3 regions of the Kocuria sp. CPCC 205231 genome follow, and region 1 is predicted to be linked to each of the others. Evidence: riboswitches for the same ligand, from Rfam matches in the RefSeq annotation. Region 1 holds a riboswitch; each other region holds the start of a gene.

Region 1 (3,939 bases):
GGGCTCCGACGCCGCGGATTGACCACCCCTCTGCAGGTCTTGCACCCCGCGGCCCGGAAACGGTGTTGGGTAGACCGTGGGCGGCGGCACCGAGGCCTCAGGTGTCGCCTGTCACTGCGCATTCGGATTGGCCTGCGTACAGTGGAGTCCAGTTGTTGAAGTTTCGTTCTTGCAGTTCAAGCAGTTCGCCCGGATCCGGGTACGGCAGTTTTTCTGAGAAGACGTTTTGGCAGGCATCGCAACGCCCGAGCACCCCGATCGTCGGGGACGCTCCGTTTCTTCAGAAAGACAGGTTCCCCATGACTACTGGCACCGTGAAGTGGTTCAACGCCGACAAGGGCTTCGGCTTCATCACCCCCGAGGACGGCTCCAAGGACGTGTTCGCGCACTTCTCCGCGATCAACTCCGGCGGGTTCCGCTCCCTCGAGGAGAACCAGCGCGTCGAGTTCGAGACCCAGGACGGCCCCAAGGGCCCCCAGGCCGCGAACATCTCCGTCATTGCGTGAGAACACGCTGATCTCCTCGTGAGATCACCGACGCCGAGCCGTACGGCCTGACGTCACCCCAGGAATCGCCACCCGGCCCCGGCCCGGTGGCGATTCCTCGTTCCGGCCCCGGCCCTCTGGCTGCCACCACTTGCGCCCTTCCCGGCACTCGGAGCCGAGCGGCGACTGCCCCGACCTGTGTTCGCGATCACACACCTTTGTGGCTGGTTGTGAACGCGCGGACCCCGGGTGGTCTTGCCCTAGGACGGTGCATCGGCAATTGTTGCTTCTGACAAGGGGATTTTCGATGACCCCTTGATCTCTGGGACAGGCCGAGAACTCCACGGATCCGGGGGGATCCGACACTCCTTGGGGGATGCGGTCTGAGGCAGGGAACAGCGGGGCGGGACTGGCCGGGGGGCCATCCCGCCCCTTTCCTGTCTCCACGACCACCGTCCATCCCATGAAGCCAGGACGAAGGGCCGTGTCGCCGCGAACCGCAGATGCCTGCGCAGGGACCGGAACGCCAACGCCCCTGGAGCCCCGTCGGGCGTCGATGACCGCCGTGCCGGCACCGCAGCTCGGCCCAGGACACAAAACCCGAGCACACCCAAGACCTGACGGGAGTTCCCTGCTGCGGCCGCCCTAGCCATGGTGGCCGCCGTCTTCGGCTGGTTGGAACAGCGGAAGAAGAACGCTCGAGGAGCTGAGGGCTCCAAAGACTCATAGCGACCGGGGCTGCTTTACATATGGCCGGCTACCGGACATTGCCCGCGGGAACGATAATGCAGTTGAGGCTGGTCATACGCCGCGGGTTGCCACGGCCGAAGAGCGGGGCCGGGGAGAGCCCTCCTGTGGTGCCGGAGGACGAATCCGATGGCTCCGTGCACGGCTCCCGGGATCCGGTTGACGCCGTTCACCACGCCGTTGATGACGCCACCCCCAGGCGGGCGTCATCTTCTCCGCGCACAACGCCCTCGACGACGCCCTGGTCTTCCGTCGGGACATCACTGAGCCCACGATGAGGGCCGGGCGGCCGGCCGTCATAACCTGTCACAAACCCGGCCCGACGTCGGCCGAAGCGGCCGAGCGCGATCGCCCGGCCCGAATATGTCCCGACGTGTGGTTTTGTGACAACCGACCCCACCGTCCGTTGGACTATAGAGCCGTCCATCGAGTGGGATGAGCGCACCACACCATCCAGAGCGGCCGAGAGATCTGGCTCGATGACGCCGCAGCAACCAGTCAGCCGACCCTGGGACACCGGGACCGGCGGGCACGGTGCTACCGCCAGGACCGATGGAGGATCGAGTGAATCACCACGCCACCCAACAGGTCCACGCCGGCTACGAGCCCGAGGCCCCCTATTGGCCGGTGGCCGTGCCCATCCACCAGACGGCGGCCTACCGCTTCCCCGATCACGCCACGGCCGCCTCGATGTTCCGGCTGGAGACCCCCGGGTTCACCTACAGCCGCACGGGCAACCCCACGGTCGCCGTGTTCGAGAACCGACTGGCGGCCCTGGAGGGCGGGATCGGGGCCATCGGCACCGCCACGGGACAAGCCGCCGTCGCGCTGTCTCTGCTGACCCTGCTCCACGGCGGTAAGCACTTGGTCGCCTCCAGCCAGCTCTACGGCGGGACGGTGGACCTGCTGACGGACACCTTCGCCGACTTCGGCATCGAGGTCACTTTCGCCGACCCGGCCGACCCGCAGGCCTGGGGCGCGGCGATCCGGCCGGACACCCGCGCGTTCTTCCTGGAGTCGATCACCAACCCGCTGGCCACCGTGCCGGACCTGCCGGCGCTGGCGGACATCGCCCACGCCTCCGGGGTCCCGGTCGTGGTGGACAGCACCTTGGCGACGCCGGTCCTGTACCGGCCACTGGAACATGGTGCCGACGTGGTGGTGCACTCCGCCACGAAGTTCATCGGCGGGCACGGGGCCGTCCTCGGCGGGGCGATCGTGGACGGCGGCACCTTCGACTACGGCGCAGCCCCGGAGCGGTGGCCCCAACTGACCCGGCCCAAGGCCCGCTACGGCGGACAGGCACTCATCGACCGGCACGGCCGCGGCGCCTACCTGGCGCTGGCGCGCAGCAAGTTCCTGCACGACCTCGGCCCCTCCCTCGCCCCGGCCAGCGCCGCCCAGTTCATCCAGGGCCTGGAGACCCTCGGCGTCCGCATCGCCCGGCAGGAGGAGACCGCGCGAACGGTCGCCGAGCACTTGGCCCGGCACCCCACCGTCGGGCGCGTCCACCACCCGGCGATCCCCGGACACCCCAGCGCCGCCCTCGCCGAGAGGGACTTCCCGCACGGCACCGGCTCGGTGTTCTCCTTCGACCTGGCCGCCGGCTCCGAGGCCATCGGCCCGTTCATCGACGCTCTGGAGCTGTTCCAGCTCGTGGCCAACATCGGGGACGTGCGCTCCCTGGTCAGCCACCCGGCGACCATGACGCACTGCCGGCTCACCCCTAACCAACGCCGGGCCGCAGGCATCGCTGAGACCACGATCCGGCTGTCCATCGGACTGGAGTGTCCCGAGGACCTGATCGCCGACCTCGACCGGGCGCTGGCCACCGTACCGGCCTCGGCCCTGACCGGGGAGGCGCGCTGAGATGACCCTCCTGAACGACACAGCACAGACGGACACTGCGCCGACGGCCCGGGGACTGAAGACCTTGGGCCTGCGGATGGACCGGCACGGCGCGAACGCCGCGGAGCTGGCCGGCTGGTTGCGGGAGCACCCGGCGGTCGGGCAGGTATACTCCCCCGGGCTGCCGGAGCACCGCGGGCACGAGCTGGCGGCCCGGCAGATGGACGGATTCGGCGGGATCGTGTCCGTGCGGCTGGGCGGGGGAGAGCCCGCCGCACGGGCGTTCGCCCAGTCCACGGAGCTGTTCGCCCTGTCCGTCAGCCTCGGCGGGGTCGAGTCCCTCATCTGCTACTGCTCCAAGATGACCCACGCCTCCGTGCGAGGCACGGCCCTGGAGGTCCCGGCCGACCTGGTCCGGCTGTCCGTGGGCGTCGAGGACGTCACCGACCTGCAGGCGGACCTCGAAGCGGCACTGGAGTGCGCCGCGCGCCCCGGACCGGTCAGCGCCGCGTCACCGCCGCGGCCCGGGGAACCGGCAGCCCGGAGGCCCGGATCGACGTCGTCTGGGCAGCGCCGGGGGTGCCAGGAGCATGACTGAGGCGACTTTCGGGAGGGCAGTGCATGAGCAGCAGGGAAGGACGTTCGAGATGAGTACGGATCTGGGGGGCAGGCCCTCGGTCCACAGTGAGGAATCGATGCATCAGACCACCAGGACGAACGACTTCACGTTCGGTATCAGCACGACCCGCTTCGATGAGGACTACTGCCCGTCGTCCAGTTCCCGAGGCACGACGAACTTCGCGAACCTGGCCCGCGGCGAGAATCGTCGGCAGAACCTCCGAAATACCCTGACAATGAT
Region 2 (3,939 bases), on a different contig from region 1:
ACAGGATCGACGGGCGGGTGCAGCGGGAGCCGTAGGACTGGACCCAGCCGTGGACGGTGGTCGCGAAGCCGTCGAGGTGCTCGGCGAAGTACTGGACCATGTCGTTGCGCTCCGGCTCGCCGTGCACCAGCACGTCCAGGCCCAGCTCCTCCTGCAGCCGCACGACCCGCTCGATCTCCTCCCGCAGGAAGGCGTCGTACTGCGCGTCCGTCAGGGCGCCGGCGCGGTGCCGGGCGCGGGCGGCACGGACCTCGGCGGTCTGGGGGAAGGATCCGATCGTGGTGGTGGGCAGCGGGGGCAGGGGGCCGGAGGCCGTGAAGGCCCGGCCGTCCTGGGCGCTCCGGCGGACCTCCGCGGCAGACCGTCCGATGTCCGCGGCGGTCAGCGACCCGGCGCGCTCGCGCACGGCCGCGTCCCGGACCCCTGCGGCGTCCTGCCGGGTGCGGCGGGCCTCGGCGGCCTCGGCCAGCTCCGGCGCGACCGCCTCCGTCCCGGCGGCGAGACCGCGGGCCAGGGTGACGATCTCGCCGACCTTCTGGTCGGCGAAGGCGAGCCAGCTCCGCAGCTGCGGGTCCAGCCGGGTCTCCTCGGCCACGTCGTGCGGGACGTGGAACAGGGACGTGGAGGAGGCCACGGACACCTGGGCGCCCCCGCGGGCCAGCTCCGCGAGCTGGTCGAGCCGGCCGGCCAGGTCGGCCCGCCACACGTTGTGCCCGTCCACGGCGCCGGCCACGAGCACGGCGGAGTCCTCGCCCCGGAAGAGCTCCAGCTCCTCGGCGGTGGGGGCGGCGCCCTTGACGAGGTCGAGGTGCAGGGCCTCCACCCCGGAGCAGGCCAGCGGGTGCAGCAGCGGCCCGGGGGAGCCGTAGGACGTGGTGACGAACAGCTGCGGGCGCCCGGTCACGGCGGTCAGGCCCGTGTAGGCGTCCCACACGGACGAGGCGAGCTGCTCGCCGGGGACGTCCTGGTCCGCCACGAGGGCCGGCTCCTCCAGCTGCACCCAGTCCGCGCCGGCGGCGGCGAGCTCCTGGAGCAGCCGCGCGTACACGGGCAGCAGCTCGGGGAGCCGCTGCAGCGGGTCGAAGCCCGCGGGGGCGTCGTCGTCGGCCTTGGCGAGGAGGAGGAAGGACACCGGGCCCACGAGGACCGGGCGGACGGTGAAGCCGTGTGCGGCGGCGCGGCGGACGTCGGCCACGAGCCGGTCGGCGGTGGCGCGGAGCGGGGTCTCCGGGCCGATCTCGGGCACGAGGTAGTGGTAGTTGGTGTCGAACCACTTGGTCAGCTCGAGGGGAGCGCGCCCGGCGTCGCCGCGGGCCAGCACGAAGCTCGCGTCGAGGCCGAGCCGGCCCTCGGCGTCGGCGAGATCGGCGAAGCGGGCCGGCACCGCCCCGAGGGCCACGGTGGTGTCCAGGACCTGGTCGTAGAGGGGGAACGCCGCGGGCAGGGACGAGTCCCGGGCGCCGAGGCCCAGCTCCACGAGCCGGCGGTGGGTCGCCAGCTGCAGGTCGGCGGCCGCAGACTCGAGCTCCTCGCGGGTCGAGCGCCCGGCCCAGTAGGCCTCCAGGGCCTTCTTCAGCTCGCGGCGGCGGCCGATCCGGGGGTAGCCGGTGATGGTGGCGGCGGGGAACGGGACAGTGGTCATGGTGGTCTCCTGAAGGGGTGTCGAGGGGTCGTGCGGAACGGTGGGTGGGCGCGTGCTCAGGCGGGGAGCAGAAGGTCCTCGAGCGCGACGGGCACGTGCGGGACGCGCGGGAGGTCCACGTGCTCCAGCAGGTCGAGCGCGGCCCCGTGCTCGTTGAAGGTGTAGAGGTGCAGCCCGGGGGCGCCGGCGTCCAGGGCGGCGCGGGCCAGCCGCGCCGCGAAGGCCACGCCGGCGCGGTGCCGCTCGGCAGGACCGGGCGCGTCCTCCAGCGCGGCGGCCAGGCCCGGGTGGGGCGCCAGGCCCGCCAGCCGGCACAGCGTCCGGAGCCGCCGCGGGTCGGTGACCGGCATGATCCCCGGGACGATCGGGATCGTCACCCCGGCCGCCCGCGCCGCCGCGACCAGGCGCTCGTAGCGCTGCGGGCGGAAGTAGACCTGCGTGATCGCGAAGTCCGCCCCGGAGCGCTGCTTGGCCAGCAGCACCTCGACGTCGTGCCGGAAGGACGGCGACTCCGGGTGCCGGGTCGGGTAGGCGGCCACGCCCACGGCGAGCCGGCCGGCCGCCAGGGCCGCGGTGTGGCGCTGCTCGACCTCGCGCACGAGCTCCACGAGCTCGCCGGCGTGCCGCAGCTCGCCCGGCTCGGCCCCCGGGTCGAGGTCGCCGCGCAGGGCCAGGACGCCCCGGACGCCGCGGCGGACCAGTGCGGCCACGGTCTGCTCCAGCTCGGCCCGAGTGCTGCCGACGCACGTCAGGTGGGCCAGGGGCCGCAGGCTCGTGCGCGCCAGGAGGTGGTCGAGCAGGGCGAGCGAGCTGTCCCGGCGCTGCTCGTCCCCGCTGTACGTCACCGAGACGTGGTCGGGACGGGTGGGCTCGAGCTCCTCGATGGTCCGCAGCAGCGTGTCGGCGCTCGCCGCGCTGCGCGGCGGATAGAGCTCGTAGGACAGGGACGGCGGCGCCGGCCGGGCGGTCGGGCGTGGTGTCACGTTCTTCCTCCAAGGGTCACCCCGAGGGAGGGCAGCAGCCGTCCCGGAGTGGACCCGGGAGGCTGCGACAGCTCCATCGGTCCTGGCGGGAGCACCGTTCCGCGCACCCCGTGGCGGGGGCGCGGATGGTTGCTGCGGCGTCGACGAGCCAGGTCTCTCGGCCGCTCTGGATAGATGCAGGACCCATTCCAGCGGCTGCCCCGCCGCGCTGCCAAGTGCGGGCGCCCAGAAGACGCCGGTGCGCCGACTGTGACGACCGCGGCGTCACAGGACGCAACACCGACGCGCGACGACGCACCGGCGACGACGCACCGGCGGCGAGGCCCATGAGGAGCGCAGGTCCGGGGCCGTCACGATCCGGTCTCGGGTCTTGCCGGGCCGGGGCGGGCGGCCTAGTCTTTGACAACCAACAGGTTGATCAAGGAATCAGTTGACAAACACCGTGGATCCCGGCGACGACGAGCTCGACAGGGCCTTCCTGGCCCTGGCCGACCCGGTCCGCCGCCGCATCGTCGCCCGGCTCAGCCGCGGACCGGCCACGGTCACCGAACTGGCGGAACCCTTCGCGATCTCCCTCCAGGCGGTCTCGAAGCACATCCAGGTCCTCGAGCAGGCGCAGCTCGTCACGCGCACCCGTGACGCCCAGCGCCGGCCCGTCCACCTGGACCCCGCACGGCTCGAGGCGCTCACCGCGTGGATCGACCGGTACCGGCTGGTCCGGGAGGAGCAGTTCCGCCGCCTCGACGCCGTGCTCGACACCCGAGCCGCGGACCGCGGCCAGCACACCCAGGACTGAACCATGGGACACGCACTGCACCTGACCGTCCCCGACGGCCTGCCCTTCATCGACTTCGAGCGCGAGTTCGACCACCCCGTGGCCGACGTCTTCCGCGCCCACGCCGACCCCGAGCTGTTCCGGCAGTGGATCGGGCCGCGCGGGCTGCGGACCCGGATCGACGGCTTCGAGTTCCGCCCCGGCGGCGCCTACCGGTTCGTCCAGCGCGGCGAGGACAGCACCGAGGAGTACGCCTTCCGCGGCGTCTTCCACACGGTGCGCGAGAACGAGCTCGTGGTCCAGACCTTCGAGTACGAGGACTGGCCCGACGCCGTGGACCTGGAGTACCTGCATTTCGAGGACCTGGGCGACGGCCGGTGCCGGCTGCGCGGGCACACCGTCCACGCGTCCCAGGAGGCCCGCGACGGGATGGTCGGATCCGGCATGGAGAAGGGCGTGGCCGAGGGCTACGAGCGGCTCGAGGAGCTGCTGGGCGGGCGGACCGCGCAGGGCGGGGTCTGACCGTGGACTGGACGCTC
Region 3 (3,939 bases), on a different contig from region 1:
GGAGCACCAGGAAGATCGGGGCCCAGATGCCGATCGTCGCGTAGGTGGGGAGCATGCCGATCAGCATCGTCGCGGCACCCATGCCCACCAGGGTGAGGACCAGGACGATCTTGCGGCCGTACTTGTCGCCGAGGTGGCCGGCGACCACCGCGCCCAGCGGGCGGAAGAGGAAGCTGATGCCCAGGGAGGCCCACGCGACCACCTGGGCGAGGCCGGCGTTCTCCTCGGACAGCGGCGCGAAGTACAGCGGCGCCAGGACGAAGGCCGCGGCCTGGGCGTAGATGAAGAAGTCGTACCACTCGATGGTGGTGCCCACGAGGGTGCCGGCGAGGACCTTGCGCTCCTCGCGCGACATCTCGTGCCGCCCGGCCGGGGCGGAGGATGGGTGCGCCATGGGATCTCCAGGGAATCGGGGACGGCGACGTCCGCGGCGGAACCGAACGCATCATGACCGAACGTTCGGTATTGCATTGCGATACTACGGGCGGAAGTGACGCCTGTCACCCTCCGGACGGAATAATCAAACCATGTATCACTACATGTGACACAGACCACCGGGGATGGAAACCGCCGGGCCCGGCCCTCGCAGGAGGACCGGGCCCGGCGGCGCGGCAGGGGCGTCGGGGACGCCGGGATGCGGCTCAGCGGTAGAGCCGCTCCGTGGCCAGGCGCGCTCCCTCGACGAGGGACTCGAGCTTGGCCCAGGCGATCTGCGGGTGCAGGCGCCCGCCCAGACCGCAGTCGGTCGACGCGACGACGTTCTCGCGGCCCACGACCGAGGCGAACTGCTCGATCCGGTCGGCCACCAGCTCCGGGTGCTCCACCACGTTCGTCGAGTGGGAGACCACGCCCGGGATGATCACGCGGCCCTCGGGCAGCGCGTGGTCCTTCCAGACCTTCCACTCGTGGGCGTGCCGGGCGGAGGCGCCCTCGAAGGTGTAGCCGCCGGCGCTGATGGTCAGCATCAGGTCCACGAGGTGCTTCAGCTCGAGGTCCGTGGTGTGCGGGCCGTGCCAGGAGCCCCAGCACAGGTGGAAGCGGACCTGCTCCTCGGGGATCCCCCGCAGCGCGTGGTTGAGCGCCTCGACGCGCAGCCGCGTGAACGCCAGGTAGTCCTCGACCGTGGGCTCGGGGTTGATCTGGTCCCAGGACTCCGCGATGGACGGGTCGTCGATCTGCACGGTCAGCCCGGCGTCCGTGATCGCCAGGTACTCCTCGCGCATCGCGTCGGCGCACGCGTAGACGAGCTCCTCGTCGGTCCTGTAGTACTCGTTCGTCACGCGCGCGGCGGAGCCGGGGGAGAGGGCGGCCACGAACCCGGTCTGCGCCCCGGTGGCCGCCATGGCCGCCCGGAGGTTGCGGACGTCCGAGGCCACGGCCTCCTGTCCCGTGTAGGTCAGCGGCCCGGTGATCTTGGGCTGCGTGGTCGAGGAGCGCCCGGTGAGGATGCCCGACGCCGGGTCCTCGTACGCCTCCCGGAAGCGCTCGCGGTCCCGGCGGTCCGGGAAGCTCGTGAGCACGATGTGGCCGGGCGAGGAGCGCCTCTTCTCCGTGGACGCCCACCGGTCCTCGTCGGTCGGGGTGAGCCCGCCGAGGCGGGAGAAGGAGTAGTTCCACCACGCGCCGTAGTCGACCGCGCTGGACATCGTGTGCCCGTACTCGCCGTCGTTGACCACGTCCACGCCGATCTCGCGCTGCCGGCGCACCACGTCCTCGACGCCCACGGCGAGCTCGTCGGTGAGCTGCTCGAACGTGATGGCGCCCTCGGCGTGCCGCTGGTTGGCCTCGAGCAGCCGCGGGGTCCGCGGCAGGGAGCCCACGTGGGTGGTCTGCACGTGGTCGGTGTTCTGCATGGTCATGCGTGTCCTCCTGAGGGTCTGCGGGAAGGTCGGGGGCCGGTCAGGACCAGAGCCGGCGGGAGGCGAGCTCGGCCCCGCGGGCGAGGGTCTCGAGCTTCGCCGCGGCGATCTGCGGATGGATCCGCCCGCCCAGGCCGCAGTCGGTCGAGGCGATCACGTTCTCGCGGCCCACCTGGCGGGCGAAGCGCTCGATCCGGTCGGCCACCAGCTCCGGGTGCTCCACCACGTTGGTGGCGTGGGAGACGATCCCCGGGATGATGATCTTGCCCTCGGGCAGCTCGTGGTCCTGCCAGACCTTCCACTCGTGCTCGTGCCGGGCGTTGGCGGCCTCGAAGCTGTAGCCGCCGGCCCTGATGGAGAGCATGAGCTCCACCAGGAGCTCGAACCCGAGGTCCGTGGTGTGCGGGCCGTGCCAGGAGCCCCAGCACAGGTGGAAGCGCACCTGCTCCTCCGGGATGCCCTCGAGGGCGTAGTTGAGGGCCTCGACCCGCTTGCGGGTGAACGCGAGGTAGTCCTCCACGCCGGGCTCGGGATTGACCTGGTCCCAGTTCTCCGCGATGGACGGGTCGTCGATCTGCACGATCAGCCCGGCGTCGGTGATCGCCCGGTACTCCTCGCGCATCACCTCGGCGCAGGCGGTCAGCACCTCGTCCTCGTCCGCGTAGTGGGTGTTCTCCAGCCGCGCGCACGAGCCCGGGGACAGCGCGGCGAGGTAGCCCTCGCTCGCGCCCGTGGCCTGCAGCCCGGCCTTGAGGTTGCGGATGTCCGCCTCCAGCGCCGCGTGGCCCGTGTACTCCAGCTTCCCGGTGATCTTCGGGAACGGCGCCTGCTTGCCCGTGGTGATGCCCGAGGAGGGGTCCGTGTACGCCTCGTGGAAGAGCCGGCGGTCCCGGCGGTCCCCGAAGCTCGTCAGGACCACCCTGCCGGGCGAGGAGCGCTGCGGCTCCTGCTCCCACAGGTCCACGTCGCCGGGGGTGAGGCCCGAGATCCGGGCGAAGACGTAGTGCCACCACGCGCCGTAGTCGACCTCCGCGGCCATGACGTGGCCGTACTCGCCGTCGTTGACCACGTCGATCCCGAGCTCGCGCTGTCGGCGGACCACGTCGACCACCGAGTCCTGCAGGAGCCGGTCGTACTCCGCCTCCGGGACGGCCCCCTTCGCCCGGTTGGCCTCGAGCAGCGCCGGGGTGCGCGGGAGGGACCCGGCGTGGGTCGTGCGGATGCGGTCGGCGCTTCGCAGCATGGGTCGTGCGTCCTTTCCATCGGTCCTGGCGGTAGCACCGGAGGCGGGACGGGGATGCCGTCGCCCGGGTTGCTGCGGCGTCGTCGAGCCAGATCTCTCGGCCGCTCTGGATGGTGACCCTGTCATCCAAGCGCACCCGTGCGCGCTGCGCCATTCGGCGCCCGGATGACGGACATGACGCCGTGTGACGCGACCCGGCGCGCACTCCCGGGAGGAGCTGTCCTTCGCGAACATGGCCTGGATCACATACCGTGGCGGTGATCCGTGCCCCTCACCCCGCGGGCACGACGGACCAGAGGAAGGACCCCCATGTCCCAGACGCCCCAGCAGCAGGACCTCGAGGGCCGCACGGCGCTCGTCACCGGTGGCGCGAGCGGCATCGGCCTGGCCGCCGCCCGGGCCCTCGCCGGCTCCGGCGCGCACGTGGTCGTGGCCGACGTCGACGAGGCCGGGGCGCAGCGCGTCGCGGACGAGCTCGGCGGCCGCGCGTGGGCCGTCGACCTGCTCGACACCGCGGCGCTCGCCGAGCTGAGCCTCGAGGTCGACGTGCTGGTCAACAACGCCGGCATCCAGAAGGTCGCCCCCCTCCAGGAGTTCGACCCCGCGGACTTCCACCGGATCCTGGTGCTGATGCTGGAGTCCCCGTTCCTGCTGGTGCGCGCCGCGCTGCCGCACATGTACGAGCGGGGCTGGGGGCGCGTCATCAACGTCTCCTCCGTGCACGGGCTGCGGGCGTCCCCCTACAAGAGCGCCTACGTCTCGGCGAAGCACGGCCTGGAGGGGCTGTCCAAGACCGTCGCGGTGGAGGGCGCGGCCCACGGGGTGACGAGCAACTGC

Evidence for each region. A riboswitch is a leader RNA that binds a small molecule or an ion and turns the genes downstream of it on or off. The one in region 1 is predicted to bind S-adenosylmethionine.
Region 2: linked by a shared signal. The riboswitch ahead of RF640_RS07200 (methylenetetrahydrofolate reductase) and the one ahead of RF640_RS17545 (O-acetylhomoserine aminocarboxypropyltransferase/cysteine synthase family protein) in region 1 are both predicted to bind S-adenosylmethionine.
Region 3: linked by a shared signal. The riboswitch ahead of RF640_RS07375 (cobalamin-independent methionine synthase II family protein) and the one ahead of RF640_RS17545 (O-acetylhomoserine aminocarboxypropyltransferase/cysteine synthase family protein) in region 1 are both predicted to bind S-adenosylmethionine.

What each region holds. Positions count from the first base shown of each region.
Region 1 covers NZ_JAVKPP010000024.1:21,632-25,570, reverse strand. The annotation lists gene RF640_RS17555 (hypothetical protein) at 1-22, shown strand, start outside; gene RF640_RS17550 (cold-shock protein) at 300-506, shown strand; SAM riboswitch class I at 1,679-1,791, shown strand; gene RF640_RS17545 (O-acetylhomoserine aminocarboxypropyltransferase/cysteine synthase family protein) at 1,797-3,101, shown strand; partial or broken gene RF640_RS17540 (PLP-dependent transferase) at 3,145-3,678, shown strand; gene RF640_RS17535 (DUF1852 domain-containing protein) at 3,776-3,939, shown strand, end outside.
Region 2 covers NZ_JAVKPP010000005.1:230,442-234,380, forward strand. The annotation lists gene metE (5-methyltetrahydropteroyltriglutamate--homocysteine S-methyltransferase) at 1-1,642, opposite strand, end outside; gene RF640_RS07200 (methylenetetrahydrofolate reductase) at 1,699-2,625, opposite strand; SAM riboswitch class I at 2,696-2,802, opposite strand; gene RF640_RS07205 (helix-turn-helix transcriptional regulator) at 3,068-3,421, shown strand; gene RF640_RS07210 (SRPBCC family protein) at 3,425-3,922, shown strand; gene RF640_RS07215 (VOC family protein) at 3,925-3,939, shown strand, end outside.
Region 3 covers NZ_JAVKPP010000005.1:265,136-269,074, forward strand. The annotation lists gene RF640_RS07365 (MFS transporter) at 1-394, opposite strand, end outside; gene RF640_RS07370 (cobalamin-independent methionine synthase II family protein) at 642-1,853, opposite strand; gene RF640_RS07375 (cobalamin-independent methionine synthase II family protein) at 1,900-3,102, opposite strand; SAM riboswitch class I at 3,116-3,219, opposite strand; gene RF640_RS07380 (3-hydroxybutyrate dehydrogenase) at 3,412-3,939, shown strand, end outside.